Linked DNA regions of Cellulophaga algicola DSM 14237. The protein of the gene in region 2 interacts with the protein of the main gene of each other region in a pairwise test. Links are inferred from orthologs where the notes say so. Each region holds a gene or a part of one and is shown on either strand. Other genes may lie near its edges.

The links.
Region 1: the proteins of CELAL_RS17175 (region 2) and epsC interact in binary tests that used the Escherichia coli proteins (3 or more experiments, as listed by UniProt). The link is inferred for Cellulophaga algicola DSM 14237 from one-to-one orthologs.

Annotation. Positions count from the first base shown.
Region 1 is NC_014934.1:4,717,274-4,733,526, reverse strand. Bases 8,898-11,657 are described here. They hold epsC (serine O-acetyltransferase EpsC), read right to left. Parts: upstream 10,795-11,657; coding sequence 10,000-10,794; downstream 8,898-9,999. Other genes in these bases: CELAL_RS20490 (hypothetical protein), read right to left, coding at 11,563-11,657; CELAL_RS20495 (DUF2461 domain-containing protein), read left to right, coding at 10,891-11,571; cysM (cysteine synthase CysM), read right to left, coding at 9,126-10,010; corA (magnesium/cobalt transporter CorA), read left to right, coding at 8,898-9,118. Outside these bases: CELAL_RS20545 (MoxR family ATPase), read left to right, coding at 1-1,071; CELAL_RS20540 (sensor histidine kinase), read right to left, coding at 1,157-2,653; CELAL_RS20535 (response regulator transcription factor), read right to left, coding at 2,650-3,348; CELAL_RS22450 (hypothetical protein), read right to left, coding at 3,535-3,687; CELAL_RS20525 (M16 family metallopeptidase), read left to right, coding at 4,246-5,580; CELAL_RS20520 (M16 family metallopeptidase), read left to right, coding at 5,615-7,006; tRNA pseudouridine(38-40) synthase TruA, read left to right, coding at 7,204-7,998; more of corA, read left to right, coding at 8,027-8,897; more of CELAL_RS20490, read right to left, coding at 11,658-11,970; CELAL_RS20485 (acyl-CoA thioesterase), read left to right, coding at 12,220-12,615; CELAL_RS20480 (ATP-binding protein), read left to right, coding at 13,042-14,817; CELAL_RS20475 (response regulator), read left to right, coding at 14,819-15,190; CELAL_RS20470 (HEAT repeat domain-containing protein), read left to right, coding at 15,203-16,253.
Region 2 is NC_014934.1:3,925,681-3,942,057, reverse strand. The notes cover bases 8,351-11,234. They hold CELAL_RS17175 (PLP-dependent cysteine synthase family protein), read right to left. Parts: upstream 10,371-11,234; coding sequence 9,330-10,370; downstream 8,351-9,329. Other genes in these bases: CELAL_RS17170 (S9 family peptidase), read right to left, coding at 10,460-11,234; CELAL_RS17180 (aminotransferase class I/II-fold pyridoxal phosphate-dependent enzyme), read right to left, coding at 8,351-9,206. In the rest of the region: CELAL_RS17210 (lipopolysaccharide biosynthesis protein), read right to left, coding at 1-1,407; CELAL_RS17205 (glycosyltransferase family 4 protein), read right to left, coding at 1,407-2,678; CELAL_RS17200 (YfhO family protein), read right to left, coding at 2,678-5,110; CELAL_RS17195 (DUF4834 family protein), read right to left, coding at 5,210-5,476; CELAL_RS17190 (transporter), read left to right, coding at 5,589-6,644; CELAL_RS17185 (hypothetical protein), read left to right, coding at 6,748-7,866; more of CELAL_RS17180, read right to left, coding at 7,947-8,350; more of CELAL_RS17170, read right to left, coding at 11,235-12,598; CELAL_RS17165 (YbaB/EbfC family nucleoid-associated protein), read left to right, coding at 12,662-12,988; CELAL_RS17160 (thioredoxin family protein), read left to right, coding at 13,003-13,455; CELAL_RS17155 (OmpA family protein), read right to left, coding at 13,875-14,975; CELAL_RS17150 (YegP family protein), read left to right, coding at 15,192-15,512; CELAL_RS17145 (threonine aldolase family protein), read right to left, coding at 15,514-16,377.

The DNA.
Region 1 (16,253 bases), 790 kb from region 2 along the record:
TTTTCAGAGAAATTAGCAACTCCAGATGTTACGGTGGCAGATTTAATTGGAGATGTAGATCCTATTAAAGCTGCAAATTTAAAATTATCGTATGCAGATGATCGTGTAATCCATTTTGGAATGATACCTAGAGCCAACAGGTGTATTTTTGTAATTAATGAATTGCCAGATCTACAAGCTCGGATTCAGGTATCTTTATTTAACATTTTACAAGAAGGTGATATTCAAATTCGTGGATTTAAATTGCGTTTACCTTTAGATATTCAGTTTGTATTTACTGCAAATCCTGAAGACTATACTAATAGAGGGAGTATTGTTACGCCTTTAAAAGATAGAATAGGTTCACAGATTTTAACGCATTATCCAGAAGATATAGCAACTGCTCGCAAAATAACAGAACAAGAGTCTAAGTTAGATACCCGACAAACAGATGCTGTGTATGTTCCAGATATAGCAAAAGATTTATTAGAGCAAATTAGCTTTGAGGCTCGTGAAAGTGAATATGTAGATGCAAAGAGTGGAGTAAGTGCCCGTACGAGCATAACAGCTTTTGAGAATTTACTGAGTACAGCAGAACGTAGAGCATTATTAACGGGAGCAGATAGTACAATGGTTCGTTTGAGTGATTTCTTAGGTATTATTCCTTCTATTACAGGTAAAATAGAATTGGTTTATGAAGGAGAGCAAGAAGGGGCAGATGGTGTAGCTGCAATTTTAATTGATGATGCCGTTAAAACATTATTCCCTACATATTTTCCTGAAATAAATAAATTAGAGAAAAAAGGAGAAGAAACACCTTATGATGAGTTATTGCATTGGTTTTTTGAAGGAGACGGTTTTGAACTTTTAGATGAATATACCGATGAGGAATATAAAAGAGCGTTAGATGATATTCCAGCCTTAAATCAGTTACTAAAAGAATATCAACCAGAGTATGCTGAAAAAGATGTTTATTTCTTAAAAGAAGTATTACTTTGGGGACTCGTAGCTTATAAGAAGTTGAATAAGAATCGTTTTGAAGAAGGCTATCAATTTAAAGATATGTATAGCAGTTTTTTTACTGATTTGTAACAGTGTTATAGTAGTTAAAATGAAAAAAACCTTCCATTGCTGGAAGGTTTTTCAACTTTCAAAAACATAACAATCTGTCTCCCATTTAGTTTACCTGATACGCAGGTAGGTTAAAAATAAAAGAACTTCCTTCTTTGGGTTTACTCAATACAGTAATGGTCGTATCGTGTAAGTCCATGATTTTTTTAACTATAGCTAAGCCTAAGCCGTATCCTTGTTTCTTAGTGCTTTTGTCTACTTGTTTATAGCGGTCAAAAATATACGGCAATTCGCTTACTGCAATTCCTGTTCCTGTATCACTAATATTAATTTCAATATTTTTTCCTTTTTTGAGTAAGGAAAGGGTCACTGTACCATTATCCTCAGTATATTTTAAAGCATTTTCAATAAGGTTTTGTAAAGCTCTCTCGACTAAACTTACATCAGCAAAAACTAGACAATTGTCTTCGGGGTTGTTAAGTTTAAGGCTTATGTTCTTTTTATCGGCCAATACTTTAAATTTCGCAATTAAATCATGCGAAAGTTCTGTTATAGAAAAAGGTTCTTTTATCGGGCTAACCTGCTCAGCTTCTAATTTTGAATATTCAAATAATTGATTGATAAGCTTTGAAAGCTTGTCTATATTATCATGGGTAATTTGTAGGTATTCTTTTTTATCATTTTCAGATAAAGTTTCATTCTTCATTTGCAATGTTTCAACATACCCTTTAAGAATAGCTAAAGGGGTTCGTAAATCATGAGATACATTGGCAATTAATTCTCTTCTGAGTAGATCTACCGATTTCATTTTATCCATATTGTCTACTATAGTATCTGCCATTTCATTAAAGGAATTAGCTAAAATTGCAATATCAGACGCATCAGGATTTTCTATGCGAGCATCTAAATCTCCTTCTTGGAAACTTCTAACGGTTTTTGTGATTAAAAGCAAATTTTTGGTCAAAAACCATATGCTTAATAAGGCTATCAGTGCAGCAAAAAACATGGTTAGTGCTATGGCTCCTAGGCCAAGTTTCATAAAATATTGTCCAAAAAGATTATCACTTACGACTTGAAAATCTTTTCCTGCTAAAATTATATAGATAAACCCTTCTCTACCGTCAATATTAAAAGGTGCTACAGAAAAAATATTTTGTTCTCCGTGGTTTCTAGGATCATCGCCTAAAACATATTTTTCTCCTTTTGTAGTTATAAAATAATTAATAGGAGCTAAGGAAACAGATTGCATAGGAGCGTTGCCGCTATGGTCCAGTACCACCGAATAAAGTACAGTTCCAGATTTATCTAACAAGTAAACCTCGATGCTATGGTTAACAGCCATCATATCATGCATTAAATCACCAAAGAGGGCTTTGTTAACACTACCGTCTTCTAAAAAGGGAGATTCCTTCTGGAATTTTTCGTTGATGACATGATTTGCTGTATTGGCATTTATGCGTTGGGTAGTTTCTTCATTATATTTATTCGCTAAATATGCGGTAATAATAATATAAGAAGCACCCATTAAAACAATAATTAGGACAAAAGCTAACCAGAGTTTTTTTATTAATTTAGGAGTAAGCGTTTTTTCTTTTTTTTTCATGCAAGTATATCTTCATTGAACTTGTAACCAACTCCCCAGGTTGTAAGAATAAAAATGGGGTTTGCCATATCAGATTCAATTTTTGCTCTTAATCTATTTATATGAGAGTTTACAGTATGTTCGTACCCTTCAAAATTGTACCCCCAGATCATGTTTAATAAATCTGTTCTGGTATAATTTCTGCCAGGATTAGAAGCCATTAAAACTAAGAGTTCAAATTCTTTTGGGGAAAGCTCAATTTTTTTATCGTTTAAGATAACTTTTCGTTTATCTATATCTATACTAAGCCCTTCTGCCAAAATAGAGGAAGTATCCTTTTGAGGAATAGGTTTTATGTCTGTTCTGCGTAAAACAGCTTTAACTCTGGCTAACAGTTCTCGAATGCTAAATGGTTTTGTGATGTAATCGTCTGCTCCAATTTCTAAGCCTAATACACGATCTATTTCTTCAGATTTGGCAGTAAGCATTATAATGGGTGTATTTTTTTGACTTCTTATTTTTTTGCAAATTTCAATACCATCCATAGTTGGTAATGTTAGATCTAGCAGAATTAAATCATATGAATTTTCTAAAGCCATAGCTAAGCCAACTTTTCCATCCATAGCCTTTGCTGTAGTGTAAATTAAATCTGTTAGATGTATTTCTAACAATTTAATTATTTCTGGATCGTCTTCTATGATTAATATTTGCTTCATAACTATTTCAGGTGCTAAACAAGTTAAAATGTATCACAGAACTATCACAACACATTAAAAGTTGTTAATCGTGATGCGCTTTAATGATTATGTACCAAATAGCCGAATTGTTTTGTAAATCCTTACAAAAAACATTAAATTTCTGTTTATTTTTTAAGCTTTGAAGAGTGAAATAAGAAGTTAATGTTAATCAAAATCACGAGAATTTCTATCTAATTCTTCAAACTTAAAAGAGCCAATAAATATTTTTCTATAGGAAAAAGTTAGCAGCGTAATGGCTAATAAAAACAGGTCTAAAGTTGTGATTATAAGTCCTATAGGTAAAAAGGTTTCAGGCATTTCCAAATGATCAAAATTAGTAATAGTACTTAGCCGGTAGATTGATTCAAAAAATCTGAAAACATACACTGAAAATATAAAATATAAGACGTATTCTACATTTCTTAATTCTGGATCTGCATTTTTTTTGCTAATTAATTTTACAAGAATTAAGTATAGATATGTAAAATGTACCAGGGATAATATAGGGAAGATATAGTTGTCAAACTTTAAAAAGTAGAACTTGTTCGTATACAATCCATAAAAGCTGAATACATTGAGTATTAGCAACAATATTGTGGAAAATAACACAAGTACCCTTGGGGGAAAAAGGCGTATTATAAAGCGCATAAGTAGGTTTGTTTGGTCATGGGGGACCCTTTAATTTAAAACGACTCTTGATTTTATTTATTTGAAACTAATCGTTGAACTGCAGCTAATGTTGAGAAGCCCTATAAACCTGTTGTAAAAATATCCTTGAACTACCAATTTATCAGTTTTAGTAAATTATAGTTTTTTTAAAAATTTAGTTTTGCCGGTTTTCCTATTATTATATTTGAGGAACTAAATAACTTGAAAATGAAAAATATAATAATAACCTTAGTTTTTTTGCAGCTTGCTATGTCACTGCATTCTCAAAGCAAAGTAGAGGACGTAAAAAACTTTACGCTAACAAATGGAATGAAGGTTGTGGTTTTAGAAGATCATAGCATTCCAAATGCTAATATGTATATTTTCTGGAAAGTAGGTTCTAGAAATGAATACCCTGGTATAACAGGGCTTTCTCATTTCTTTGAGCATATGATGTTCAATGGCTCAAAAAAATATGGTCCAAAAATGTTTGATAGAATAATGGAAGCCTCTGGGGGGAGTAATAACGCTTATACATCGGAAGATGTTACTGTTTATACAGATTGGTTCCCATCTAGCGCTATGGAGACAATTTTTGATTTGGAAGCAGATCGTATTGCAGATTTAGCTTTAGATCCTAAAATGGTAGAAAGTGAGCGCGGAGTAGTATTGAGTGAAAGAAGTACAGGTCTAGAAAATTCCAATTTTAGAAACATAAGTGAAGAAGTTAAAGCGTCTGCTTTTTCCGCGCATCCATACCGTTGGTCTGTAATCGGCTATGAATCCGATATAAAAAACTGGACCATTGAAGATTTGCAAGCCTATTTTGATACCTATTATGCGCCTAATAACGCGGTGGTAGTTATTTCTGGTGATGTAACCTTAGAAAAGGTTGAAAAGATGGCAAAGCAATATTTAGAGCCAATTAAAGCACAACCAGAACCAAGAAAAGTACATACTGTAGAACCTGTACAACGTGGAGAAAAACGTGTAATGGTTCGTAAGGAAGTAAGTACTCCTAATGTTCTTATTGCGTATCATGTGCCTGAAACGCAGCATGAGGATCATTATGCTTTAGATGTCTTAAGTTCTATATTGAGCAAGGGTAAGAGCAGTAAGTTGTATAGTAAATTGGTTAATGAAACTCAAATGGCAACAAGCGTATTTGCATATATGCCGGAGAGTTTTGATCCTAATCTATTTTATTTTTACGGAATAGCAAATCAAGAGGTGTCAGCAGATGCTTTAGAAAAAGGTATTTTAAATGTTTTAGAAGATGTTATTGCAAATGGTGTTTCTGAACAAGAACTACAAAAGGTAAAGAATCAGAAATTAATGGAGTTTTATGAAACGCTAGAAACTATTGATGGCAAAAGTAATACGTTAGGGAGTTACGAAGTTTATTTTGGGGATTATAAAAAAATGTATGAAGCTCCTGCTGCTTACGAAAAGGTAAGTGTGGAAGATATTAAAAGAGTGGCAAAAAAATATTTTGTAAAAAGCAATAGAACAGTAGGTGTATTGCAAAATAACGAACCAGTTACTAATGGAGCTTCTAAATAAAGCAACACTTTTTTCACTTAAGAAATTACGTATTATGAAACATACTTTTAAAACATTCCTTTTTACAGCTTTTGCCTTTTTTTTACTAACGTCTATTGTGGCTCAGGAGAAGTTTACGCTTCCGGAGTATACTAAGGTTCAATTAAAAAATGGCCTAACAGTGTATTTGATGGAACAACACGAGGTGCCTTTAATTCAATTGACAGGTGTTTTCCCTGGGGGAGCTATTTTCGATAAGAAAACTAAAAGCGGACTTGCGAATAGTACAGCCACAGCATTAACTCTTGGGAGTAAAAACTATACTAAAGCTCAAATTGAAGAAAAAGTAGAATTTTTGGGAGCAAGTATTAGTACAAGGGCTTCCTTGGAATATGCTTACATATCTTCTTCTTTTATGAAGAAAGATCAAAAAGAAATACTAGCAATAGTTAAAGACGTTTTATTGAATCCTGTTTTTCCAAAAGACGAGTTAGATAAAATGATGAGTAGAAGGTTGGTTGAAATGGACCAAAAAAAGGAAAGTCCGAGAGCTGTTTTGGGTGATTATTACAATAAATTTGTTTTTGGAGACCATCCTTATGGGAATCCTGAAGAAGGTATTAAAGCTACTTTAGAGACAATCACCAAAGAAGATATTAGTGCTTTTTACAAGGAAATGTATGATCCTAAAACATCGGCAATTGCTGTAGTCGGAGATTTTGATACAAAAACCATGAAAAGAGACATAGAATCACTTTTTGGTAAATGGAACTCTGAGAATTCTCCGGCTGTGAATTTATCAGAAATTCCTAAAAATAATGAATCACGCGTTTTAGTGGTAAATAAAGAAAATGCAACGGAAACTACATTTTATATTGGCGGACCAGGAGTTGCAAGAAATAATCCCGATTATGTAGGCTTAGAAGTTATAAACACTATTCTTGGAGGTAGATTTACTTCTTGGTTAAATGATGAGCTACGCGTAAATTCTGGACTTACCTATGGTGCTAGAAGTACTTTTTCTCATTATAAATTGGGAGGTTCCTTTATTATTAGCACGTTTACAGCTAATGAAACCACGGAGCAAACCATAGACTTAGCTTTAAAAACATACAAAAAGCTACACGAGAAAGGTTTAGATAAAGAAACTTTGTTATCCGCTAAAAACTATGTAAAAGGCCAGTTTCCTCCAAATTATGAGACCAATAGCGCTTTAGCGGGCTTACTAACGGATATGTTTACATATAATTTTGATGAAGCTTATATCAACACCTTTAGTGATCAAGTAGATGCTTTAACTGTTGAGAAAGCAGAGAAGTTAATTGAAAATTATTTTCCGAAAGACAACTTGCAATTTGTCTTGATAGGAAAAGCATCCGAAATAGCAGAAATGGCTAAAAAGTATGGAGTTGTAAAACAGGTTGAAATTACTGCAGACGGTTATTAGTTTAATGTAGTTTTTCATAAAAAAAATCCCATTAGTTTAAACTGATGGGATTTTTGGTGAAGTAACATTACGGTGGTTTTTTTTAATACCTTATAGGTTGATATGAGCTAAATTAGTCCACTATAAATCTAAACAGATAAAAGAAGTCTACATTATGTTTTAGATAAATAGTACTTTTACTTTAGATTTAATTTTACATGCAAAGAATACGTTATTATTACCTTGTTAAGCTTCAATTTTTAGGTTTTAGATATAGTGGTTGGCAGAAACAGCCAGGGCAAAAAACGATAGAAGCAATGTTGGTGAAAACACTTAAATTTATTTTGCCTGATCAGAAGTTTAAAATTTTAGGGGCTGGGAGAACGGATGCTAAAGTGTCTGCTTTAGATGCGGCTTTTGAGTTGTATTTAGACGATACTCCAATAGAGGTACTTGAAGATTTTTTAGCATTGTTTAATAAAAATCTACCTCCAGATATACGCATTTTAAGTATGACGGAGGTTGATGAATCTTTTAACATTATTCAAAATAGTAAAGAAAAAGAATATATTTACTTGTTTTCATTTGGTGAAAAAAGTCACCCATTTTGCGCGCCTTATCTGGTTACTTTTTTAGATAATTTAGATCTTGATAAAATGAAAACTGTGGCCAAGTATTTTGAGGGAACACACAATTTTAAATCATATACGGCTAGAATTCAAGAGAATACAAAGGTTATTAGAACAGTTAATTCATGTGGGATAATTGAAAATAAAATTCTTGAAGCTAATTTTTTTCCCGAAAAAAGCTATGCTTTTCATGTAAAAGGAGAAGGTTTTATGCGGTATCAGATTAGAATGATGATGGGAGTTTTGGTACAAGTAGGAAAAGGAGAGCTATCAGAAGAAGAGGTATTAAATTCTTTAAAAGAAGAGAATAACATGCAATTACCTTTTGTAGCTCCGGGTTCTGGCTTAATTTTGAATCAAGTAGATTTTCATAAATTAGATTAAATAGCTAATTTTATTTTAAAATTCATTTATGGCCATAAAAAAACCAAAGTTTAAATTGAGAACTAAAAAGCCTTCAAAGCTTCATAAAACGATGGGGAAAGCTCCGGGTACAGTAACTTATACTGGACAAAGAGAAGGAGGGCAGTCTCTATTGTCTGTGATTAATTATGATGAGAATACATTTAATATTCAAGAAGAAATAGGATTAAATGAAATCGATTTCCATCAAAAGTCACCATTTACCTCTTGGATTGATGTTGTAGGGCTTAGTGATGAGTTATTTATAGATCAATTAGGAAAGTTGTTCCAAATAAATCCACTGGTTTTAGAAGATATAGCTAATACCCAACAGCGACCAAAAATAGATGAATATGAAAATTATATTTTTGGCGTATTTAAAATGTTATATCTAAATGAAAATCAAGAAATAGTTAGTGAGCATTTAGCGCTTATTTTAATGGAATCTTCTGTAATTGTTTTTCAAGAATTGAAAGATGATGTGTTTGACGGGCTACGAGAACGGATTAAAACAAAATCTGGAAGAATACGGACTCGTGGATCAGATTACTTATTCTTTGCCTTATTAGATGCTGTAGTAGATAATTACTTTGTAATCCTAGAACATGTTAATCATAGAATTGAAGTTTTAGAGGACGAAGTATATGACAATCCTACTAATGATGTTGTACATAGAATACAAGAACTAAAGAAAGACGTGCTTAAGGTAAGGAGGCAGATAGCACCTGTTAAAGAGTTAGTAGGTAGGCTGTTGGATTCAGAAAGTTCATTGATTACAAAAGATACTAAGTTGTTTTTAAGAGATGTACAAGATCATTGTATTGAAATTAATGAAAGCCTTCAGATTTATAGAGAAATGTCTATGAGTTTAATGGAGATGTATATGAGTAACATGAGTAATAAAATGAATGAAGTCATGAAAGTATTAACAATCATGGCCTCAATATTTATTCCGCTTACATTTATTGCTGGCGTTTATGGTATGAATTTCGATAACATGCCAGAACTACATTATAAACATGGTTACCCAATAGTTTGGGGTATAATGGTTGCTATGTTTCTTGGTATGTTAATCTATTTTAAGCGTAAAAAATGGTTATAATTTGTTATTAATCAAACAAACCAGAAGATAAATAACGATCGCCTCTATCACAGATAATACTTACAATTACACCACTTTCTAAGGTATTAGCTAATCGTATGGCTGCGGCAGCGGCTCCGCCACTACTCATTCCTGCAAAAATACCTTCTTCTTTAGCTAGCCTTAATGTCATTTGCGTAGCTTCTTCTTGACTCACTTCTAAAACAGAATCAACTTTTGAAGCATCGAAAATTTTAGGTAAATATTCCTGTGGCCATTTTCTAATGCCTGGAATGCTAGAATTGTCAGTAGGCTGCACACCTACAATTTGAATCTCTTTATTTTGTTCCTTTAAATAAGTAGAAGTACCCATTATAGTTCCAGTGGTACCCATTGATGAAACAAAATGAGTTACTTTATGATGGGTATCTTCCCATATTTCTGGACCAGTAGATTTATAATGTGCTTTCCAATTATCATCGTTTCCAAATTGATTTAGCATCACAAAGCCATCATTTTTTACTTTATCTTCAGCATAATCTCTTGCACCTTCAATACCAACACTCGATGATGTTAACGTTACTGTTGCTCCGTATGCTCTCATCGTTTGCACACGTTCTAGCGTAGCATTTTCAGGCATTACTAATTCAATACTTAATCCATAAATATTGGCAATCATAGCAAGGGCAATACCAGTATTACCACTAGTAGCTTCAATTAGCTTTGTGCTTGTAGAAATGTCTCCACGATCAAGAGCACTTTTAATCATATTTAATGCAGCTCTGTCTTTAACACTTCCGCCAGGGTTTTGCCCTTCTAATTTAAAATATAACTTTACGTTAGGATTAGTGTTTACTACACGTGATTCTACGAGTGGTGTATTTCCTATTAAATCAATGATACTATGAGACATTTGGAGCTGTTTTTATTTTAATTTCTGAACTATGATACACGGTGGAGTTTGGCGGTACAGATGAAGTAATAAAAGCATTTCCGCCAATGATACTATTAGCACCAATTACAGTTTTCCCTCCTAATATAGTAGCATTTGCATAGATAGTAACGTTATTTTCTATCGTTGGATGTCTTTTTGTTTTACGTAAACTTTTAGCAACATATAAACCACCTAATGTTACACCTTGATAGATTCTAACATCATTCATAATAATAGCAGCTTCTCCAATAACCACTCCAGTTCCATGATCTATAAAGAAGGATTTACCTATTTGTGCACCGGGATTAATATCTACACCAGTTTGTCTGTGTGCATATTCAGTCATTAATCTTGGTACTAAAGGAAAGCCTTCTACATATAATTCATGTGCTAATCTATATATAGCAATAGCATAAAAACCAGGGTACGCCATATAAACTTCTTCAATAGATGAAGAAGCCGGGTCGCAGTTAACAAATGCCTGTGCATCTAGATTAAGTTTTTCTAGAACTTCAGGTAGTTTTACCACATAACTCTCCCAGACCTTTTTACAGGGCTTATCAATCTCCCAGCAGCCCAATTCCACAAGTTCGTCAAAAAGACGTTCTAATACTATTAGGTTTTCTGCTACAGGAGTATCTATATCAAAAAGCGTATAGAATAGTTTGTCTGTAAACAGTTGTACCTTCTCTTTTAACTTAAACCTTAGGTTAGGTTGTGTTTTATGCTGATTTATCTTGCTGATAATCGACTCTGAATCCATAATACTAAAATGAATATCAAAATTAACCAATATTTTAAAAGACGCTTGCTTAATTTGGTTAACTTTCTTGTTAAATTCGTTATAAAAATAAGTCGGATGGCAAACGAAATACTAACAAATGAAGTCTTAAAATTTCTAAAAAAACTAGAAAAAAACAACAATAGAGAATGGTTTGATGAAAATAAAACTGTTTTTAAAGCATATGAAAAAGAGGTTAAAGAATTGTATGGTAGTATTTTAGATGGACTTAGGAGTACTGATGAAATAGAAAAGTTAAAGATGTTTAGAATTTACCGCGATGTTCGCTTTTCTAAAGATAAAACACCTTATAAAATACATTTTGCAGGATCATTTTCTAGAACAGGTGCAAAATTACGCGGTGGGTACTACATTCGTATAAAACCAGGAGATAGTTTTATTGCCGCAGGATTTTGGGATCCAAATAAAGAAGATTTATTTAGAATTAGAAAGGAATTAGAACTTGATGCAGCAGAGTTTAGAGCTGTAATAGGGGAGTCTTCATTTAAAAAAATCTGGGGAGATATAACAGGTGATGAATTAAAAACAGCGCCAAAAGGTTTTGATAAAGCGCATAGTAATATAGACTTAATACGTAAGAAACAATTTATTTTTGTTCGTAAATTTTCAGATAAAGAGATTTTATCGCCAGACTTTATTAAGAATGTTACCAATTCATTTATTGCTATTCGCCCGTATTTTGATTTAATGAGTGATATTCTTACGACAGACTTAAACGGAACGTCTCTTTTAGATTAAAGCTTCTTTTTCAAAATACTGTATCTGACTTTTTAACCGTTCTACAACCATGTTCATCATTCTTTTGTTTAAAGCGGAAGAATTTTGAATATAATCATGATATTCCTCAACGGTAAATTGACCTATGATCATCCCTTTAAGGGAATTGCGAAATTTTATGTCTTTTTGAACCGCATTTTCAATATAAATAGCTCTCTTTTCAAGAGAAAGAGAGTAATAGGTGTTCTTGTGTTTAGCTATATAATTTTTAAAAACATCAAGTAATAAAGGGTTTTGGAGTTTTAGTACAGGCCGTAATGTTTTATTTTGAAAATATTCCTCAACACTCATGTCGTCGGAAATTCTTGCTGTAGCAATCTCGGGTCTAATCTTTGTGACACTGTGTGATCTTTCGTTCATCAGTATTTTTTTTTAAAGATAGGAATTAGAATACTTGTATGTATTTATCAAACATTTACTTTTTAACGGTTTTATGAACAATTAGTGTTTATGTGAATAAGGATTTAAGTATTATCTAGTATGAAAATTATTAATTTGTATAAAATTATCTAACCAGAATTCAGGATTCGGAAAATAACAAAACTTTGCGATTTAAGATTATTCTACCCTAGAATACTTTATTAATTTTGCAATCAAAAAGATATAATTATGAGGTTTCATACAAGAAAATGGGTTAAACCAGAAGACTTAAATGCGAATAACACATTGTTTGGAGGAAAGCTTTTAGCTTGGATAGACGAGGAATGTGCATTATATAGTATCATTCAGTTAGAGAATAAGAAAGTAGTAACTAAGTACATGTCAGAAATCAATTTTATGAGTACTGCAGAGAAAGGTGATATTATCGAGATAGGGATAGAAGTAGTGAAGTTCGGAAAATCTTCCTTGACTCTAAATTGTGAGGTACGTAATAAAATGACGCATGAAACTATTGTAACAGTAGACAATATAATTATGGTTAATTTAGGAGAAGACGGTAAGTCGTTATCTCATAATAAAACAAAAATAGAATATGTAAAAGATAGATTAGCAGCACAAGAGTAAATAGCTGATTGTTAGTTGTTTATTGTGTTTTCTTTAATTTATAGTTTACTTATAAAGTTTAGAGCTTTATAGTTTTTTCCGTAGTACTTGGGTTTTGTTTATTGTAATAGTACTTAAATTACCACAGCTTAAGTGTTTAAAAATCAGATTTTTACTATAGTAGGTCTGATTTTTTTTATGCTCAAAAACCAATTTGATCTCGTTTATTGGTGTTCTTTTAAGGATAAACTACGTCTCTTTTTTTATTCATACCTCATCTTTATTGGTTTTTACAACAGTATTGGTTTGCTAGATAACATTTACTTGTGTAACCTGCACTATTTCAGCAATTTTATACTATAAAGAATGTATAGCTGATACCTGCAAGCTCACAACCAAGCATATATCTACGCTAAAAATTTTAATAGTAACCTAAACTTAATTATTTTGAAATCTAACGAATTACTTTCGTATATATCGGACTTAGAGTCAAAACTAAGTAGTTTTTCATTTGAAGAACTCACTTCAGATGAGGCTGTTAGATTAAAAAATTCTTTCGAATCTTTTAAAGAAAAAATTGAAGCTAAAACGGAGCAAACAGTCACTTCAGAAACGCCAAGAAAAGTTAGATCTTTAAATAAAACCTTTAAAAAGACGAATAAAACTGCTCCAACATCAAATGATGAACAACTTATAGCTAGAGTTAGTCATGAAATTAGAACTCCGCTTAATGGAATTATTGGTTTTACAGAATTATTGTCAGAGAGTACTTTAACAGAAGGGCAGACCACACATGTGCAAGCAATTAAAGGAGCTTCTAATACATTGTTAAATCTCATCAATGAACTTTTAGACTATTCTAAATTAACATCAGGAACAGCCTATTTTGAGTCTGTGGACTTCAATTTTAATAACATCGTAAATGATGTTTGTTATTTATGTCAAACGCTTATTGTGAACCCTAAAGTTGCATTTAATGTTTCTTTTTCAGACGGCATACCAAAAAACTTAATTGGAGATCCTTCAAAATTATCTCAAGTACTTTTAAACCTTATAGGTAATGCTATAAAATTTGTAGAAGCAGGCAGCATTGATTTAGTTATTGACGTGGTGAAGAAAAATAAAGATAATGTGGAACTTAGCTTTTCAGTAATAGATACAGGTATTGGTATTGCAGAAGATAAATTGACCTCTATTTTTGATTATTACAATCAAGCATCAGAAGATACGCAAAAGCATTACGGAGGAACCGGATTAGGGTTGAGCATTGTAAGGCATATTGTAGAATCTTTAAACGGTCATATTTCGGTTAAAAGTGAGTTAGGCGTAGGAACAACTTTTAATTTTATGCTTCCATATCAAATAGGACAAGCTAAAGATCTTGTTTCTAATGTATTAGTAGATGAAGAAATTCTCAAACAAGAAAAGCAGGTAAAAAAACTCAATATTCTTGTTTTTGAAGATAATACGATGAATCAAAAACTAATTCAGAACCGCCTTAACAATTGGGGTTGTTCTAATTTTATTACTGATGATTTAAATGAGGGTATTGCAATTTTAGAACACTATAAGATAGATATTATTTTAATGGATCTGCGTATGCCGGTAACGAGTGGTTATGTGGTTGCAAATGTTATACGCGAACATAAAAATGAGCGAATTAAAAGTTTGCCAATAATAGCACTAACAGCAGATTTTTCTATTAAAGACAAAAATTTATGTGCCATAAATGGCATTAATGATTATTTATTAAAGCCTTTTGAAGCAAGGGGTTTATTACAAAAAATTATAACAAATACGAATAAGTTAAACAGAATTGAACAGATGAAATCCCCCCAAGTAATTTCAAAAATCAATTTTACAGAACCTAGTAATGTCAATCTATTTGGCGTTATAGAAGATTGTTTAGGTGATGTAGAAATGTTAGAAGAATTAGTGCAATTATTTAAACAAAATATTGTTGAATTTATAGGCAAAACAAAATTAGATCTAAAACATTCCAATATTAAAGGAGTACAATTTAATACGCATAAAATAAAAGCGGGATTAAAAATTATGAAAACAGATGGGCTCTTGCGTATTGTGGAGCAAATGCATAAAGTGTGTATAGAAGACCAAGATTTTAAATATTTAAACTTTCTATTTGATTGTTTTGTAAAAGAATATCCACTCCTTGAAAAGGAAATAGATACCATTATTATCAGCTATAAAAATAGTAATTAATATGGGTGCTATAAAATTGCTTTTGGCAGATGATGACCAACTTCTAGCTTCTCTTTTAAACTTTCGTTTAAAAAAGGCAGGTTATGAGGTCCAAGTGTGTACAGATGGTAAAAGTGTAAAAAAGTATCTAGAATCAGAAAGGCCAGATATAATAGTATCAGATATTATGATGCCCTATTTCTCTGGTTTGGAAATTACAGATTACGTACGAAACGAATTGAAATTAGATGTGCCAATTATCATTCTATCTTCTGCAGGAAATGAAGAAAATGTGTTGAGTGCATTTAAATTGGGTGCTAATGATTTTTTAGCAAAACCTGTAAGTCCAGCCGAATTGCTCTTAAGGCTTAAAAAAGAGCTCGCAAGAATTTAATTAAAAAAACATTTGAAGTTCCCCCAACTTAAAATAGTTCATTTAATAAGTACCCCGAAGATCCATACGGATATTTTGTGGGATTTATCTGCTTTGTTTGTAATTCTTGCAGGTGTATATTTTATTGCTATCTTTTTTTTTAGAAATAAGTTTTTAAAAAAATCAGCGGATACTAACAGGCGTAAAAATATACTAGCTCCATTGGTGAGCGAGTTTTTATTTTATCAAGAACAAGAGGGATCTAAGGATGAAAAGAAAAGTTATATTCAGAAAAAAGTAGCAATAAGAGAGCTTATTAAAGATCCTGAAAATGAAAAGGTTTTAACAGAGATACTGCTAGATCTTAAAAAAGATGTTTCAGGTGATACCAGAAAACAGTTATTTAAATTATATAAAGATTTAAACTTAGAAATTCGTGCCTTTGAAAAGCTTAAAAGTTGGAAATGGCAAAAAATTTCCCAAGCTATGTTTGAGTTAACACAAATGCAAGTAGCAGAATCTTATAGCTTTATTAGTGGTTTTATAAATGATAAAAGATCGGTAATCCGTAAGCAGGCAGAAATTTCTTCAGTAACACTAGATAGCAAAGGTATTTCCTATTTCCTTGATACTACCGTGTATCAAATATCAGAATGGCAACAGTTAAAAATTTTAGAAGTACTTTCTAATTATGAAGATTTTAAACCACCACGTTTTTACAAATGGCTTACCTCTAAAAATAAGCATGTTGTTTTATTTTCATTAAGACTTATAAAACATTATGATCAAGATGATTCAAGAGGCTCTATAATAGCTTTGATTCGTCATAGAAATAGTAATATAAAGTTAGAAGCTATTCACTGTATAAAGCAATTTTATATGGAAGAAGCAAAACCAACCTTAAAGGCTGCTTTTTGGCATAATAAGACAAATATTAAGCTAGCAATTTTAGATACCTTGGCCGAATTTGGTGATAAAGAAGAGATTTTGTTTTTGCTAGATGTAGCGAATAAAGAAACTAATTTCACGGTAAAAAGTAAAGCCTTAAGTGCTATAAACGCTATTCAACCAGAATATATAATCC
Region 2 (16,377 bases):
TTTAAAACGGTATAAAACCCAAGTATAAAATACTATCATGAGTATACTTTTTATACTGATACTGAGTATGGGATGAAAAGGAATTGTTATAAAATAAAAAGCAACTCCTAATAAAACCAATACAAGTAGTACTTTAAGCATTGCATTAGAAAAAGGAAGAATTCCAAAACGAACCTTTACAAATACTATCTTTAAAGTATTATATATAAAAATTGCAGAGAATGATGCTATTGCCGCTCCTATTAATTCATATTCGGGAATAAGCCACATATTAAATAGTATGGTTATTATAGCTAAAAAAACACCTAGAATTAATAGCATCTTATAATAATCAGAATTGTATAAGATGGCATTATTATTTCCTAAAATAGCATCATATACTTTCGCCAATCCTATTAATAAAACAACAAAAAAACCTTTGCTGTAATCATCCGATAAAAGCAAATAAAGATCTCCTAGGTTTACTATAATTAACAAATAAAGTAAACCCGAAATAATAAATAATGTTAACGCACTTCTATGATACAGGTTCTTTAAACTAGCCGTATCATTTTTAGTCAAAATTTCTGCAGTTAAAGGGTATACTATTTGATGCATTGCCCTGGAAGGCACTGAAATTACCGTTGCTATAAAAATAGCTACACTATAATAGGCTACATTTTCAATTTTGATAAATTGATTGATCATTACCTTATCTACCTCTAGCAACACTACAGCTGCGGAGCCTCCTAAAATGATTAAGGCACTATATTGAATTATGGTTTTGGTATTCGCTGGAAACTTGAAACTTAAGACTGGCATTTGTAATGAATAAGCATAGAATTTCATAATGAGCATTCTCAAAATATAAAGAATTACTAAGCTTATTAAAAAAGTATCCACAGAAATCCAATTAAAATAAACCATTATGAGGAGTATGGTAACTCCTATTCGTGTAAATACCTCTTTCAAAAAATTACCGAAAATAGATTTCATATGCACTTTGGCCAAAGCATAAAAGATCTCAAAATAAGCCATTGACATCCCTATGATAAAGATGTACCAAACATAGCCTTTCACTATAGGGTTTTCTTTTGCCAAAAAATTACCAATAGCATCATAAGCTACATAGGAAATTAGAGCAACCGGTAGTATTAAAAATAACGGTAATACCAACATTAAGGTTAAAAACCCATTTTTATGAGTACTATCTTTAAAGCCACTGAAGTATTTCACTAAGGTATTAGGTACCCCAAAAGCTAATAGAGGCATTAGTACTGCTGAAGCAGAGAGAATAACACCAACTAGCCCGTAATATTCATCTGTTAAAAAACGAGTATATAAAAATAACGTATTAACAGCACCTACAGCAAAGCCTAGATAGGTTATTATTGTATTGTTAAGTGACTGTTTAAGTACGATTCCCATTAGATTAGTTCTGCTAATTTTCGGGTAAGTTCCCTCCTACTATACTTATTTATATTTGTTGCTGCTATATTTAAAGATGAAGTTTTATACGCCTCAAACCATTCTAAAAGTAATTTTTTTAGCTTAACATCTTCCGTATAATCGAATGTTTTCCCTGCTTTAGTATCCTCTAAAATAGCTGAAACATCCCAGTTTTTAGGCCCAATGGCTAAGATAGGCCTCTTTGCTGCTAGGTATTCAAAAAGTTTTCCCGGAATAATCCCTTGGGTTTCTTTTGAATTTATTTCCGTCAATAACAGAATTTGAGATTTTTTTTGCGCCTGTAAAGCGGTATTATGAGAAACATAACCCACCAAATCCACATATGGTTTTAAATGGTGAGCGTATATACTTTCTAAGACATCTTCACTAACAACCCCTATTAATTTAAGTTTAAAAACTTTTTTAAAATCAGCATTTGATACTAGCAACTCAGAAAGAATACGCCATAAATTTTCTGGATTTCTTCCAGACAATAAAGATCCTATATGTACCATAGTAAAGGCAGCATCTAACTTAATTTCTTGAATTTGCTGATCATCAAAACCATTGGTGATTACCGAGATTGGTTGCGATGTAAGCGCTTCAAATTCTCTTTTCGTAGTTGGACTTGTGACAACTATTGTATCCGCAATATTCAAAACACGTTTTTCTAAAAATTTATGTTTCTTCTTTGCTGCTCTAGTTAATTTCAATTTTTTATGGTACCCTATAGAGGTCCATGGATCTCTGAAATCTGCCAACCAAGTAATTCCTAATCTTTCTTTTAAGGCCAAACCAATAAGATGTATACTATGCGGAGGTCCTGTGGTAATAATTGTTTCAATGTTTTCTTCTTGAAGTACTTTAGTAATGGACTTCACAGAAGGTTTTATCCAATATTTACGTGCATCAGGAATAAATAAATTCCCTCTAATCCAGAGTAAAATTTTTTCTAAAAAAGATTGATTTTTAGTTTGAATAATTCCCGAACTTATACGCTTTGTTTTTTTACTAGATAAAAAACTAGCCAATTGATAGGGCTCAAAAATAGATTGCTTTATTATTTTGATTCCTTCTGGAATTTCTTTCAAAAAAGCGGCGTCTGTTATTGGGTAATTGGGGTTTTTAGGTATAAATAATACGGGTTCAATATTAAAATCTCTAAGGTACTTCACAAATTTCAACCACCGTTGTACGCCTGGCCCTCCTGCAGGTGGCCAGTAATACGTGATAATTAAAACTTTCTTCATTATTCTTTTTCTTTTTTACGAGGTCTTGAAAAAGTAAAACCTATAGCCGCTAGTACTAGTAAAGCTAGTAACCCCGAACTTAAGACCACAATTGTAGAGCCTTTTTTAATTACTTCAGGCTCAAACTTAAATACAATATTGTGTTTACCCGCAGGTATAACTAATCCTCTTAAAGCATAATCTACACACATATGCGGTTTTATCTGTCCGTCAATATAAGCATTCCAACCTTTTTCATAATACATTTCTGAAAAGACCGCAAAACCTTTATTTGCATTATCAGAAATATAAGAGATTTTATTGGGTTGATATGACTTTAATGTTAGTATAGCCAAGGAATCTTTTTTATACTGGAACTCCGTAATCTCAGGATAGTTCTCGTTATTGATAACGGCGTTATTCTTGGTATCTAAATCTTTTAGTGCTAAAATTTCTTCTGAGCTTGTGCTCACTTTCTCTAAGGTAGAAATAAACCACGCATTACCATTAGCATCAGGATTTTGAGCAGGGAAACTTCCATTTTCATCTTGTTGAATGATATACTTAACATTAAGCATATTCAACACGTTTAAATTAACTTTATAAATATAAAAATCAAATAAATCTTGAATTTTTGCAGGCTTAGCAGCATGGTACCCACCAATAGATTGATGGTAGTATGACGTGCTTGCCCCATTCAAACCTTCTGCTGGGTTGTACACTCTAAACACCCCATCATCTTGCTTTATTAATTGATCTACTTCTGTTTTTGGAAACGGCGTAGTCATTGCACGTTGACGTACAAAATCATCATCGTTAACATAACGCTTAGCTACACCCACTAAATCAAAAAGAATCAGAAGGCCTAAAACAAGTACAAAGACATTTTTATTTATTTTCTCTTTAATAAAAAACCAAAGTAAAGTAGCCGCTAGAAAGACAAACAACAGAGAACGTAGCGTATCATTGGTATATACTGCTTCTCTATCTAAACGAATCATGGTCATTAATTCATTCCCATAATTTTTTTCTAAATACGGATCACTAGCACCTTCAAAATGGAATAGACTTTTGGTTAACAGGAGTAATATCCCTACACCAATACTAATAAAAAAACTGATTTTAAGGGCATTGAGTTTTTTAGATTTTTCAACTTTAGCGTCCATTAATGCGTTTAGTGCTAGTATTGCCAGGATTGGCACACACAATTCAAGAATAACTTGGATAGATGAAACAGCCCTAAACTTATCGTATAATGGAAAATAATCTATCATAAAATCTGTAAGGAAACTAAAATTCTTTCCCCAAGAAAGTAATAAAGACATAATAACCCCACCTAATAGCCACCACTTACTATTCGTTTTTACTAAAAATAAGCCTAAGAAAAATAAGAAGAAAAGTATCGCGCCAATATAAGCTGGCGCTGAAGTTCCTGGCTGATCTCCCCAATATAATGGCATTCCTTTACTAAACTCTAAGGCTTGTGAAGGAGAGATATTTCGTTCTATTAAAAAATCATACGCATTAGAATCTTCTCCTAAATCTTCTGAATTTGAACCTCCAAAAAGCCTAGGAACAAATAGATTTAAAGATTCGGTAATACCATAACTGTATTGTGTAATATATTCTTTCCCTAGGCCTCCTGTATCTTCTTTTGGAGAACCATCAGGATTAATCGTTAAACTACTTTTACCTCGTGTACTCCAATCAGCATACTCCTTAGTAGCCATTAAACTAGTTGCATTAGTAGCAATACCCAACAAAACGGCTATTAATAAAACACCTACCGATGTAAATAAATGTTTCAATTCTTTCTTTCGGATAGCAGCTATTAAATAAACAATGCCTAGTATTAAAACTAAAAGCATAAAATAATAGGTCATTTGATAGTGATTCGCATTTATTTCAAGTGCCATAGCAATAGCTGTTAAAATAAATCCCCAAACATATTGTTTTCGAAAAACTAAAATAATACCTCCTAAAAGCATTGGTAAATAAGCAATAGCATGTGCTTTTGCATTGTGCCCTACACCCAAAATTATAATCAAATATGTAGAAAAACCAAAAGCCAGAGCGCCTAAAACAGCTAGCCTGTAATCTACTTTCAAACAACAAAGTAAGATATAAAAACCTAATAGATATAGAAATAAATAATCTGCAGGACGTGGTAAAAAGCGCAATGCTAAATCTACCTTTTTCACAAAATTATAGGGATAATGTGCTCCTAGTTGATAGGTTGGCATTCCGCCAAACGCACTGTTGGTCCAATAAGGTTCTTCCCCGGTTTGCGCTTTAAAATCAGTTTGCTCTTTAGCCATCCCCGTATACTGGGCAATATCTGACTGAAAAATAACTTTACCTTGTAAAACTGGTGTGAAAAAAGCTATTGCTGCGAAAATAAAAATGGCAATAGCAAAAAAATGAATTAAAAAAGCCCTAAGATTACTTTTCATTTATAATTCTGTTTTCTAAAAAATAGATAGCTAAAACCAAAGACTTAAAATCCTCGAGCTTCTCTTCTATATTTTGATTGGTGGTTAAAAAAAGGAAAATTAATCAATTTCTTCAAAATCTATATATTCTCCAACTTTTTTTGAAGAATTAGATTTTTTAATCGTGTTGTCGTCTATAATCACATCACCTTGTTTGGTGTTATTTTGCGGTGACTGTTGCGTGTTAAAACCCTCAAACTTTTCTCTGAAATGTTGTTCCGCTTTTTTACCCGCATAACCCAATATTTTAGGCGCAAATAATTTTATTAATATTTTAAATAAATAATATACTAATAGTATGATTAATATCGTTTTTAAGAAAGCCATATTGTTCAAATAATTAATATCAAAAATACAATTATCAATCCGCATTATGGCGATGAAAATCTTAAAATATTAATAAAACCGTTGCATACAGTACGTCACAGAACTATATATCATGAAATATTTTCTACTAATAACTATTTTTCTTTACTCCATAATAGCATCATCACAATACACAGATGTGATTAATTCTAACCGTCCTGGACAATCTGTTAGCGCTTATGCCGTTGGCAAAAATGTAATTCAGGCTGAGTTTGGTATTGGTTACGAACAACAAGACCATGTGTTATTAAGTTCTGATTCTAATATTTTAAGTACAGAACTAGCCCTTCGCTATGGTCTTTTATTTGAAAAATTAGAGCTTATTTATGAGGGTACTTATCAAAAAGAAGAGATTACCTATTCTAATTCTTCTCCTGATCAATCCATAACAGATTTTTCTAGAAACAGATTGGGATTAAAATATTTGATCTATGATCCGTTCAAAAACCCAGAACGCAATAAGCCAAATTTAATGAGCTGGAAAGCGAACCATAAATTTCAATGGCGCAATTTACTTCCTGCAGTATCTCTTTATGCAGGGGCTACGTTTAATTTAGGGGATAACCCCTATTATATTGGCGATGGTACTGTTACACCACGTGTAATGCTTGCTACGCAAAGTAAAATTTCTCCAAGAGTTGTTTTTATATCTAACATTGCATACGATAGAATTGGTTCTGAATTTCCTGAATGGAGTTATATTGTATCTCTTACTCATGCTTTTAGAAACCCTAAATGGAGTATTTTCTTAGAACAACAAGGAATTAAGAGCGATCGCTATGCAGATGCTTTATACAGAACAGGTATTGCTCATTTATTCTCTAAAAATTTACAAGCAGACATTACTTTCGGAGGAAGCTTTAAAGACACTCCTACCCGTATGTTTGGCACCCTTGGGCTTTCCTATCGCTTAGACAAACACCAAGATAAGATTATACCAATTGACGAGCAAAAAGGAGGCGAAAATGGACAGATTGGCAAAAAAGACATGAAAAAGAAAGCCAAAGAGTCTAAAAAAGAAGGTGGTGCAGAAGATGTAGATTTGGGGCCAACAAAAAAACAATTTAAAAAACTTAAGAAAGCAGAAAAGAAAAAGAAAAAAGGAGAGAATGGCGCTATTGATTTCTAGTTACCTCTTTTTTTTAAAATTGAAAATTATAAAACATTAACTTCCTTTCTTGCTTTAAGATGTTGATAAATAGTGCTAATATTGATACTTCTAAAAAGCACAGATGATTACAGTTTCAGAAGTAAAGTTAAAAGCAGATATTAAAAAGTTTGTAAAATTTCCTTTTACCCTATATAAAGATTCTCCATATTGGGTTCCTCCCATCATTGCCGATGAAATGGACTCCTTTGACAAAGACAAAAACCCTGCCTTTAAAGACGCGGACGCTACTTTATTTCTTGCCTATAGGGGCAATGAAATAGTAGGCCGCATAGTCGCAATTGTTAATTGGATTGAGATTAAACAGCAGAAAGTTTCTAAAATGCGTTTTGGCTGGTTTGATTTTATTGATGATCTTGAAGTTTCCAAAGCCTTAATTGAAAAGGTAAAAGAAATTGGAAAGAAGAACAACCTTGAGTACATGGAAGGTCCCGTTGGCTTTTCGAACTTAGATAAAGTAGGTGTACTTACGGAAGGTTTTGAAGAAATTGGAACTATGATTACCTGGTACAACCACGCCTATTATGTAAACCACTACGAAAACTTAGGTTTCGCAAAAGAAAAGGAATACATGGAAAACAGATTTCCATTTGCTAATGCTGATCCTAAATTTTATGCGAAAGCAAATGAATTAATTAAAAAACGATACAATTTACGCCCTATAAATTTCACAAAAACAAAGGATGTAATGCCTATGGCTGATAAAATGTTCGATTTATTTAATGAATCCTACGCCTCACTATCCTCTTTTGTGCCCATTACAGAAATACAAAAAGCCTATTTTAAGAAAAAATACATTAGCTTTATTAATCCTGAATATATAAAATTTGTAGTAGATAAGGATGATAAACTTGTTGCGTTTAGCATTGTAATGCCTTCATTTTCGGAAGCACTACAAAAATCTAAAGGAAAATTATTTCCAACAGGTATTTTTCATTTACTAAAAGCAAAAAAACAAAGTAAAGAGGTCATCTTTTATTTAATAGGTGTGCATCCTGACTACCAAAACAAAGGTGTTACTGCTATTATATTTAATGAATATTATGAAACTTTTACTGCTAGAGGTATTCTAAGCTGTGTACGAACACCTGAGTTAGAAGAAAATATTGCCATAAAACAATTATGGAAAAATTTTGATCCTGAAATTTATAAACGCAGAAGAACGTACCGAAAAAATTTATAAGCTTTTGGTTATAGAATAAAAAAAATCCCGAGATGTAATTAAATTACACTCGGGATTTTTATATGTTATAGTAGTCCTTCTTACTCACCCATAGCGGCAGCTACGGCAGCAGAAAGTCTTTTGTAAGTTCCGTTCTCTAAACGCTCTCTAATTGCAGAGAAAGCCTCTAAAGTAACTGCAACATCCTCTAAAGTATGGGTCGCTGTAGGAATCATACGAAGTAATATTAATCCTTTTGGAATTACTGGATACACAACGATAGAACAAAAGATACCATGATTCTCACGTAAATCTTTTACTAAAGCCATTGCCTCAGGAATACTTCCGTTTAAATATACAGGAGTTACACAACTTGTTGTTGTTCCAATATCAAAACCACGTTCTTTAAGTCCGCCTTGCAATGCATTTACGTTTTCCCATAACTTATTTTTAAGTTGTGGCATCGTACGTAACATATCTAAACGTTTTAATGCTCCTTTCACGTAAATCATAGGTAATGACTTCGCAAACATTTGAGAACGCAAGTTGTATTTTAAATAATCTATAATTCCTTTATCAGCAGCTAAAAATGCACCGATACCGGCCATAGATTTTGCGAAAGTTGCAAAATAAACATCAATTCCGTCTTGAACACCTTGCTCCTCACCTGCTCCAGCACCAGTTTTACCTAAGGTACCAAAACCATGTGCGTCATCTACAAGTAGTCTAAAATTGTATTTTTCTTTTAAAGCGACAATCTCTTTTAACCTACCTTGTTCACCACGCATACCAAAAACACCTTCAGTAATCACAAGGATACCGCCACCTGTTTGGTCTGCCATTTTAACGGCACGTTCAAGATTTTTCTCTAAGCTCTCAATATCATTATGCTTAAAAGTGAAACGCTTACCCATATGTAAACGAACACCATCTATTATACAAGCATGAGAATCTACATCGTAAACAATAATATCATCTTTACCAACCAACGCGTCTATAGCAGACATGATACCTTGGTATCCGAAGTTTAAAAGATAAGCGGTTTCCTTGCTAACGAAAGTAGCTAGTTCTTGCTCTAATTGTTCATGAAAATCGGTATGACCACTCATCATACGCGCACCCATAGGGTATGCAGCTCCATATTCTGCTGCTGTTTCTCCGTCAACTTTTTTAATTTCCGGTAAATTAGCAAGACCTAAATAATCGTTAATGCTCCACGTTAGAACTTCCTTTCCTCGGAATTTCATACGATTAGAGATAGGTCCTTCAAGTTTTGGGAATACAAAATAACCTTCAGCTTGCGATGCCCATTTCCCTAATGGTCCTTTATTCTCGATTATTCTTTCAAATAAATCTCTCATTCTAAATTAAATTGAATTTACCGCAAAAGTAAAGATTTTTAGTATGTTTTCATAAAATATAGATACAAAAAAAAGCAATGATTCAAATGAACCATTGCTTTAAATTAATATTATTAAATTATCTTATTTTATATACTGTACTTCTGGTATCTTATCTGTAGATATTGCATTTGAAAAACCTTGATCAGCCATCCATTTATCACTATATACTTTACTCATATAACGAGAGCCATGATCAGGAAAAATAACCACTACATTACTATTTTCATCAAACTCACCTTCAGCATCTAATTGTTTAATGGCCTGTAAAGCTGCACCACTGGTATACCCAACAAACATACCTTCTTTTCTAGATATTTCACGTGCAGAATGTGCACTCTCTTCATCAGTTACTTTTATAAACTTATCAATTACATCAAAGTCAATAGAATCTGGAATTAAATTTTTACCTAAACCTTCAATTCGGTATGGGTAAATTTCTTTACTATCAAATTCTCTTGTCTCGTGGTATTTCTTTAAAACAGAACCATAAGCATCCACAGCTATAATTTTAACATTAGGATTCTGTTCTTTTAAATAGGCTGCTGTTCCAGAGATTGTTCCTCCAGTACCACTACATGCTACTAAATGCGTAATCTGCCCGTTTGTTTGCTTCCAAATTTCTGGACCGGTAGACCTGTAATGCGCTTCCGTATTTAATTTGTTGAAATACTGATTAATGTAAATACTATCTTTAGTTTCTTCGTGTAAACGTTTCGCTACCTGATAATAAGATCTAGGATCTTCAGGAGCTACATGTGCAGGACAAACATAAACCTCAGCCCCCATAGAGCGTAACATGTCTATTTTATCTAGTGAAGATTTTGAACTAACCGCTAAGATACATTTATAGCCTTTTATAATACTAACCATTGCAATACTAAAACCCGTATTACCAGAGGTTGTTTCAATGATTGTACTACCAGGCTTAAGTAAACCTTTATGTTCTGCTTCTTCTATAATGAAGTTAGCAATTCTATCTTTTGAGGAGTGGCCTGGGTTAAAAGCTTCTACTTTAGCGTAAAAATTACCAGTAAATGATTCTGCTACTCTATTTAATTTAACTAAAGGTGTGTTACCTATTAGTTCCAAAACGTTATTATGAGCGTTTATCTTATTTTCCATTTGTTGGATCTAAGTTATACAACTATTGTCAGGTTGTTTTTTATGATATATACATAACAATAAGCTACAAATTTATTGAATTTTTTTCATTAATCGATTTTCTTTTCCAAATCAATTAAAAAAGCGTATTCTTTAGCAACTTCTTTTAAGGCTTCAAACCGTCCAGATGCACCTCCATGACCCGCATCCATATTAATATCAAAAAGTAATACATTAGTATCTTTTTTCATATCTCTTAATTTAGCTACCCATTTTGCTGGTTCCCAATATTGCACTTGAGAATCGTGCAACCCCGTAGTGATCAGCATATTTGGATATTTTATTTCTTGTACATTATCATAAGGAGAATAGGATTTCATATAGTCATAATATTCCTTTTCATTTGGATTACCCCATTCATCATACTCCCCTGTCGTTAAAGGTATGGTATCATCTAACATTGTAGTTACAACATCTACAAAAGGTACTGCAGCAATAACGCCATGATACAAATTTGGTTCCATATTAACGATTCCTCCCATAAGTAAGCCACCTGCAGAACCGCCTTCTGCGTATAAATGTTCTGGACTGGTGTATTGGTTTGCTATTAAGAACTTAGAACAATCTATAAAATCTGTAAATGAATTTTGTTTTTTTAAAAGTTTACCCTCATCATACCATTGCCTTCCTAAATATTCGCTTCCACGAACATGCGCTATCACATAAATAAAGCCACGGTCTAATAAACTTAATCTAACCGTAGAGAAATTTGGATCTAAGGTATACCCATAAGAACCATAGCCATATTGTAGTAAAGGACTAGAGCCATCTAGCTTAGTGTCTTTATGATAAACAACAGACATTGGTATTTTTACACCGTCTCTTGCTGTTGCCCAAATTCTTTCTGAGGTGTAATTTTCTTTTTGAAATTTACCTCCTAATACTTCTTGTTCTTTTTTAACATCCTTTTCTTTAGTCTTCATGTTAAAATCGATAACAGAACTTGGCGTGGTAAGTGAATTATACCCATACCGAAGTATTTCTGTATCAAAATCTGGATTAGTACTTACATACGCAGTATAGGTTTCATCATTAAAGGGTAAAAAATAACTCTCTTCAGAATCCCAACGAACAATCTTTATTTTAGCTAATCCGTTTTCTCGTTCAGAAATTACATAAAATTCTTTAAATATTTCAATATCTTCTAAAAGCACATCACTCCTGTGTGCAATAAAATCTTCCCAATTTTCTGAGCTGGTCTTAGTATCCGACGTTTTCATTAATTTGAAATTCGTTGCGTCATCTTTATTCGTCAGAATATAAAAATCATCTTTATAATGTGCTAATGAATATTCAACTCCCCGTTCTCTTTTAGAAAAAATAGTAAAATCACTATTCGGAGCGTCAGATTTTATATACCTATATTCTGAAGTAAGCGTACTTGTTGATCCAATAATAATATATTTTTTTGATTTTGTTTTATAGACAAAACAGTCGTAAGTTTCATCTTCTTCATGGTAAACCATTACATCATCGACAGTTGGTGTACCTAAAACATGCTTATAAATTTTATCAGAGCGTAAGGTTATCGGATCTTTCTTAGAATAGAAAAACGTTTTATTGTCATTTGCCCAAACCGCCCCTCCTGTAGTTTTTTCAATGACATCATCATAGATTTCTCCTGTATTTAAGTTTTTAATCTTTAAAGTGTATTCTCTTCTAGACACATCATCAACTCCAAAAACTGCTAATTCATTATTAGGACTAACCGCAATACCACCCAATTTAAAATAGTCTAAACCTTCTGCCATAACATTGCAATCAAACAATTCTATCGCTTCCGCATTGTTAGTATCTGTCTTTCTAGAATAAATAGGATATTCTTTTCCTATTTCATAACGGGTTGAATACCAATATCCATTTTGCTTGTAAGGTACAGAAGAATCATCTTCTTTTATTCTAGATTTCATTTCGTCAAACAAAGAATTCTGAAAAGAAACCGTATGCGCCATCATTTTTTCATAGTAGGCTTTTTCTTCATTTAAATAATCAATAACCTCCTTATCTTCTCTATCATTTAACCAATAATAATTATCAATTCGTGTATCTCCGTGAATCTCTAATGATTTCGGCATCTTTTTTGCAACAGGTACGGTATTTTGAGACATAATTTTTTTATCACTTTTACAAGAAGCAGCAAAACTAATACTTAAAAGAAAAATAAACGCTTTTTTTAGGGTACATCTCATCGTATGGAAAAATTTAACACCACAATTTATTACTTTTGAAGATTAAATACTAATACAACGACTATGTTTGGAGATATGATGGGCATGATGGGTAAGCTAAAAGAAACCCAAGAAAAAATTAAAGTGGCCAAAGAAAGAATGCATACTATACTAGTAGATGAAAAATCTTCTGATGGAAAACTTAAGGTTACCTTAAATGCGAATAGGGTTATTAAAGAAATTTCTATTGATGACGAATTATTAGCCGACAAGGAACAACTGGAAGATTACCTTATACTAGTACTAAATAAAGCTATTGAAAAAGCTACCAATGTAAATGAAGCAGAACTTTCTGCCGTTGCGAAAGACGGAATGCCCAATATTCCTGGAATGGATTCGTTATTTAAATAATTAAACATAAACCAATGAAGAAGTTACTGATTGCGCTTTTATTCCCTGTACTACTTTGTGCTCAAGGGGATTTAAAAGAGAAAAAAACAAATTGGCTTACAGATTACAAAACGGCTGTTAAAAAAGCAGAAAAAGAAGATAAAAATATACTTGTCTTTTTTACAGGTAGTGATTGGTGCCCACCATGTATCGCCTTGAAGAAAGACTTTTTTGAAACTCCTTCTTTTGATGAATATGCTAAAGAATATATTTTATTATATGTAGATATCCCTAGAAATAGAGATTTATTGAGTGCAGATCAATTAGCCCAAAATAAAGAATTAGCCTCTAAATATAACAAAAGAGGAAGTGTTCCTATGCTAAAGGTTATTAATGAAAACGGAAAGGAATTAGGCGCTATGTCAGGATATAGCATGAATGGTGAAATACAGTACCACACTAAATTTTTAGATAAATACTATAAATAAAGTAGGTATTCAATAACTAAAAAACCTGTAAAAGCCGCATTTTAGAAATCTAAAATGCGGCTTTTACCATTTATATAGGTTCTATTAGATTACTTATAAGTGCTCCTTTGTACTTACAAGTAAAACCTACTAGCCCTAAAAAACTAATACTTCTCTTCTTTATTCGCATAAAACTTAAATAGTAATCATTAAATTACCATTAGCTATAGGACTAATACACCTAAATACTAGAGCTTAAAAGAATTACATTGCTCCACTTACCTTAAAACTATCAAAGAAAACTAAGGGAGAGGCCCATTATTTTAATCACTAACAGTACTCGTTTAATTTCTAAAGGTCAGCGCAAACATATAGCTACTAAAAAAGCCCCCTGAGAACAGAGGGCTTTTAGTAACTTACTTATTAGTATGAGTAAAAACTTAGTTATTGATTAATCTAAACTGAGTTCTTCTGTTTGCAGCGTGCTCTCTTGCAGTACAAGAAACACCATCTTTACATCTATTTAATAATTTAGTTTCGCCGTATCCATTAGCAACTAAAAGACTTGAATTAACTCCTTTAGAGATAAGGTAATCTGCAACAGCTTTTGCTCTTCTTTCAGAAAGATCTTGATTAGAAGAAGAAGCTCCTTGAGAATCTGTATGAGAAGCTAATTCAACTTTAACTCCAGGATTTTGAGCTAATACAGGCATTAATCTGTTATCTATAATACTTTTAGCTTCAGAAGTTAAAGTAGCGCTTCCAGAATTCCAGTTTATTGGTAAAGCTTGGTATTCTACTAAAGAACATTCAACTTCTTTCCAGCTTGTTAAACCACCTTTTTCCTTTAAAACTTCTTTAGAAACAGTTTTTGTTACTGCAGGAATAGTTTCTTCTACGGTATAAGCATCTTTATCAATAATTGTTTTCGTAATGTTTTTATATTCCGCAGGAATAATTTCTTCAATTACTTTTGCTTGCTCTAAAAGAACTCTTTTAGTATAGCTAGCATCTTTTGATCCTATTGGTGTTTTACTAACACTGGCAGGTGTAGACAATACTGTAGTAGATACCGTAGTAAATTCTGCAGGATATCCTTTGTAACACCAATATCTACAATCATCAGGATTACCAGAAGAACAATCAGGAGCAGCAGCACCAAGTTCCCATTGTGCGTAAGCTGGCTTAATTTCAATTGTTTCAGATCCTGTTGTAAAAGATGCAGGAGAAATACTTAAGGTATTACCACCTTGCTTAGAAGTATAACTGATTGTTTCTGTACCCCATTTTTCAGGAACAACCGTTAATTTTTTTCCAGAGGATTTAATCTCTACGTTTTCTGTTACAGTTTTAAAAGTTGCTGGAACAGTTTTTAAAACTGAATAAGCAGGCTTTAATGTAATTGTCACCGTTTCATTTACGTAAACATCTGGTGTTGTACAACGTACATAACATTTACCTGGTTCTGGATTAGAAGGTAAATCTTGTGCCATCGAAAAAGATGCAGTAAAAACTGACAATAAAAATAAAATTTTTCTCATTTTAAAATGTGTTTTGTTATGTTAATATTTAGTACTGCAAATATATTCTCTTTGAATCAAAATCTATTTGTTAAAGAAAACTAAAAGGAATTTATCGTCAAAATACACATTTTATCGCCAAAACGCACTACTAAACATAAATTACTGTATTTTCCTACAAAATAAAGCTTAGTATTTTACTGTTTTTTTCGTATTTTGAGGAAAAAAGGATAGGATATGATTAAATATTTCACCGATAAATCTGGTAATCACGCGTTTAAATTGGAAAGTACTAATGGGAATACGCTACTAGAAAGTATTCCCTACACTAACAAGAATGATTTAGAGCAGGTTGCAGCAACCTTAAATATATTAGTTACCAAACCATTGTTATTTGAACGAAAGACAAACTATAAAGGCGAGTTTTTATTTATGCTAAAGGATGACCAAGGCAAAGTTGTAGGAAATTCTATATTATACACCTCAGAGGCCGGAATGGAAAATGGTATTAAGAACCTTAGAAACATCGTAGCCCCTAATACCACTTCAAAACCGTAAACTATATTTTTTTTAAGATGGATAAAAATGCCACATGCATTTCATCTGTATAATCTAAATGGGTTACGATTCTTAATTTACCTTGGCCCATACCTATTATAAATACATTATTTGCTGCCAATTTTTCTAAGAAATTTTCTGTACTTACTAGTGTTTCGTTAATTTCAAATATAATAATATTGGTTTCAATAGGTTCTACCTTCTTGATAAATAGTAGTTGCCGCAATACCTTCCCGATTTCTTGGGCTTTATTATGATCTTCAGCCAATCTATCTACATGATGCTCTAAAGCATACGATGCAGCCGCTGCCAAATATCCAGCCTGACGCATACCTCCTCCCAAAATCTTACGAACCCGGATTGCTTTTTGCATTATTTCTTTGTTTCCTACTAATACAGAACCTACAGGACAACCAAGCCCTTTACTGAAGCAAACACTTATGGTGTCAAAGAGCTCACCGTATTGTTGTGGTGTTTCATTTTTAGCCAGCATAGCGTTCCATAAGCGTGCGCCATCTAAATGGTATCCTAAACGATTTGACTTACAAACCGTTTGTATTTTTTTAAGCTCTTCAAAATCCCAACAAGCGCCACCCCCTTTATTGGTAGTATTCTCTATACTTACTAAAGTGGTTAAAGGACTGTGGTAAAAATCTGGTGGGTTTATAGCTTCTTCAACCTGTTTGGCTGTCATCATTCCTCTTTCTCCATCCACTAATTTGCAAGAAACACCACTATTAAAACTTATTCCGCCTCCTTCATAATTATAAACATGAGCATATTTATCACAGATTAATTGATCTGCTGGTTGCGTATGTAATTTTATAGCTGCTTGGTTCGCCATAGTTCCGCTAGGAAAAAATAA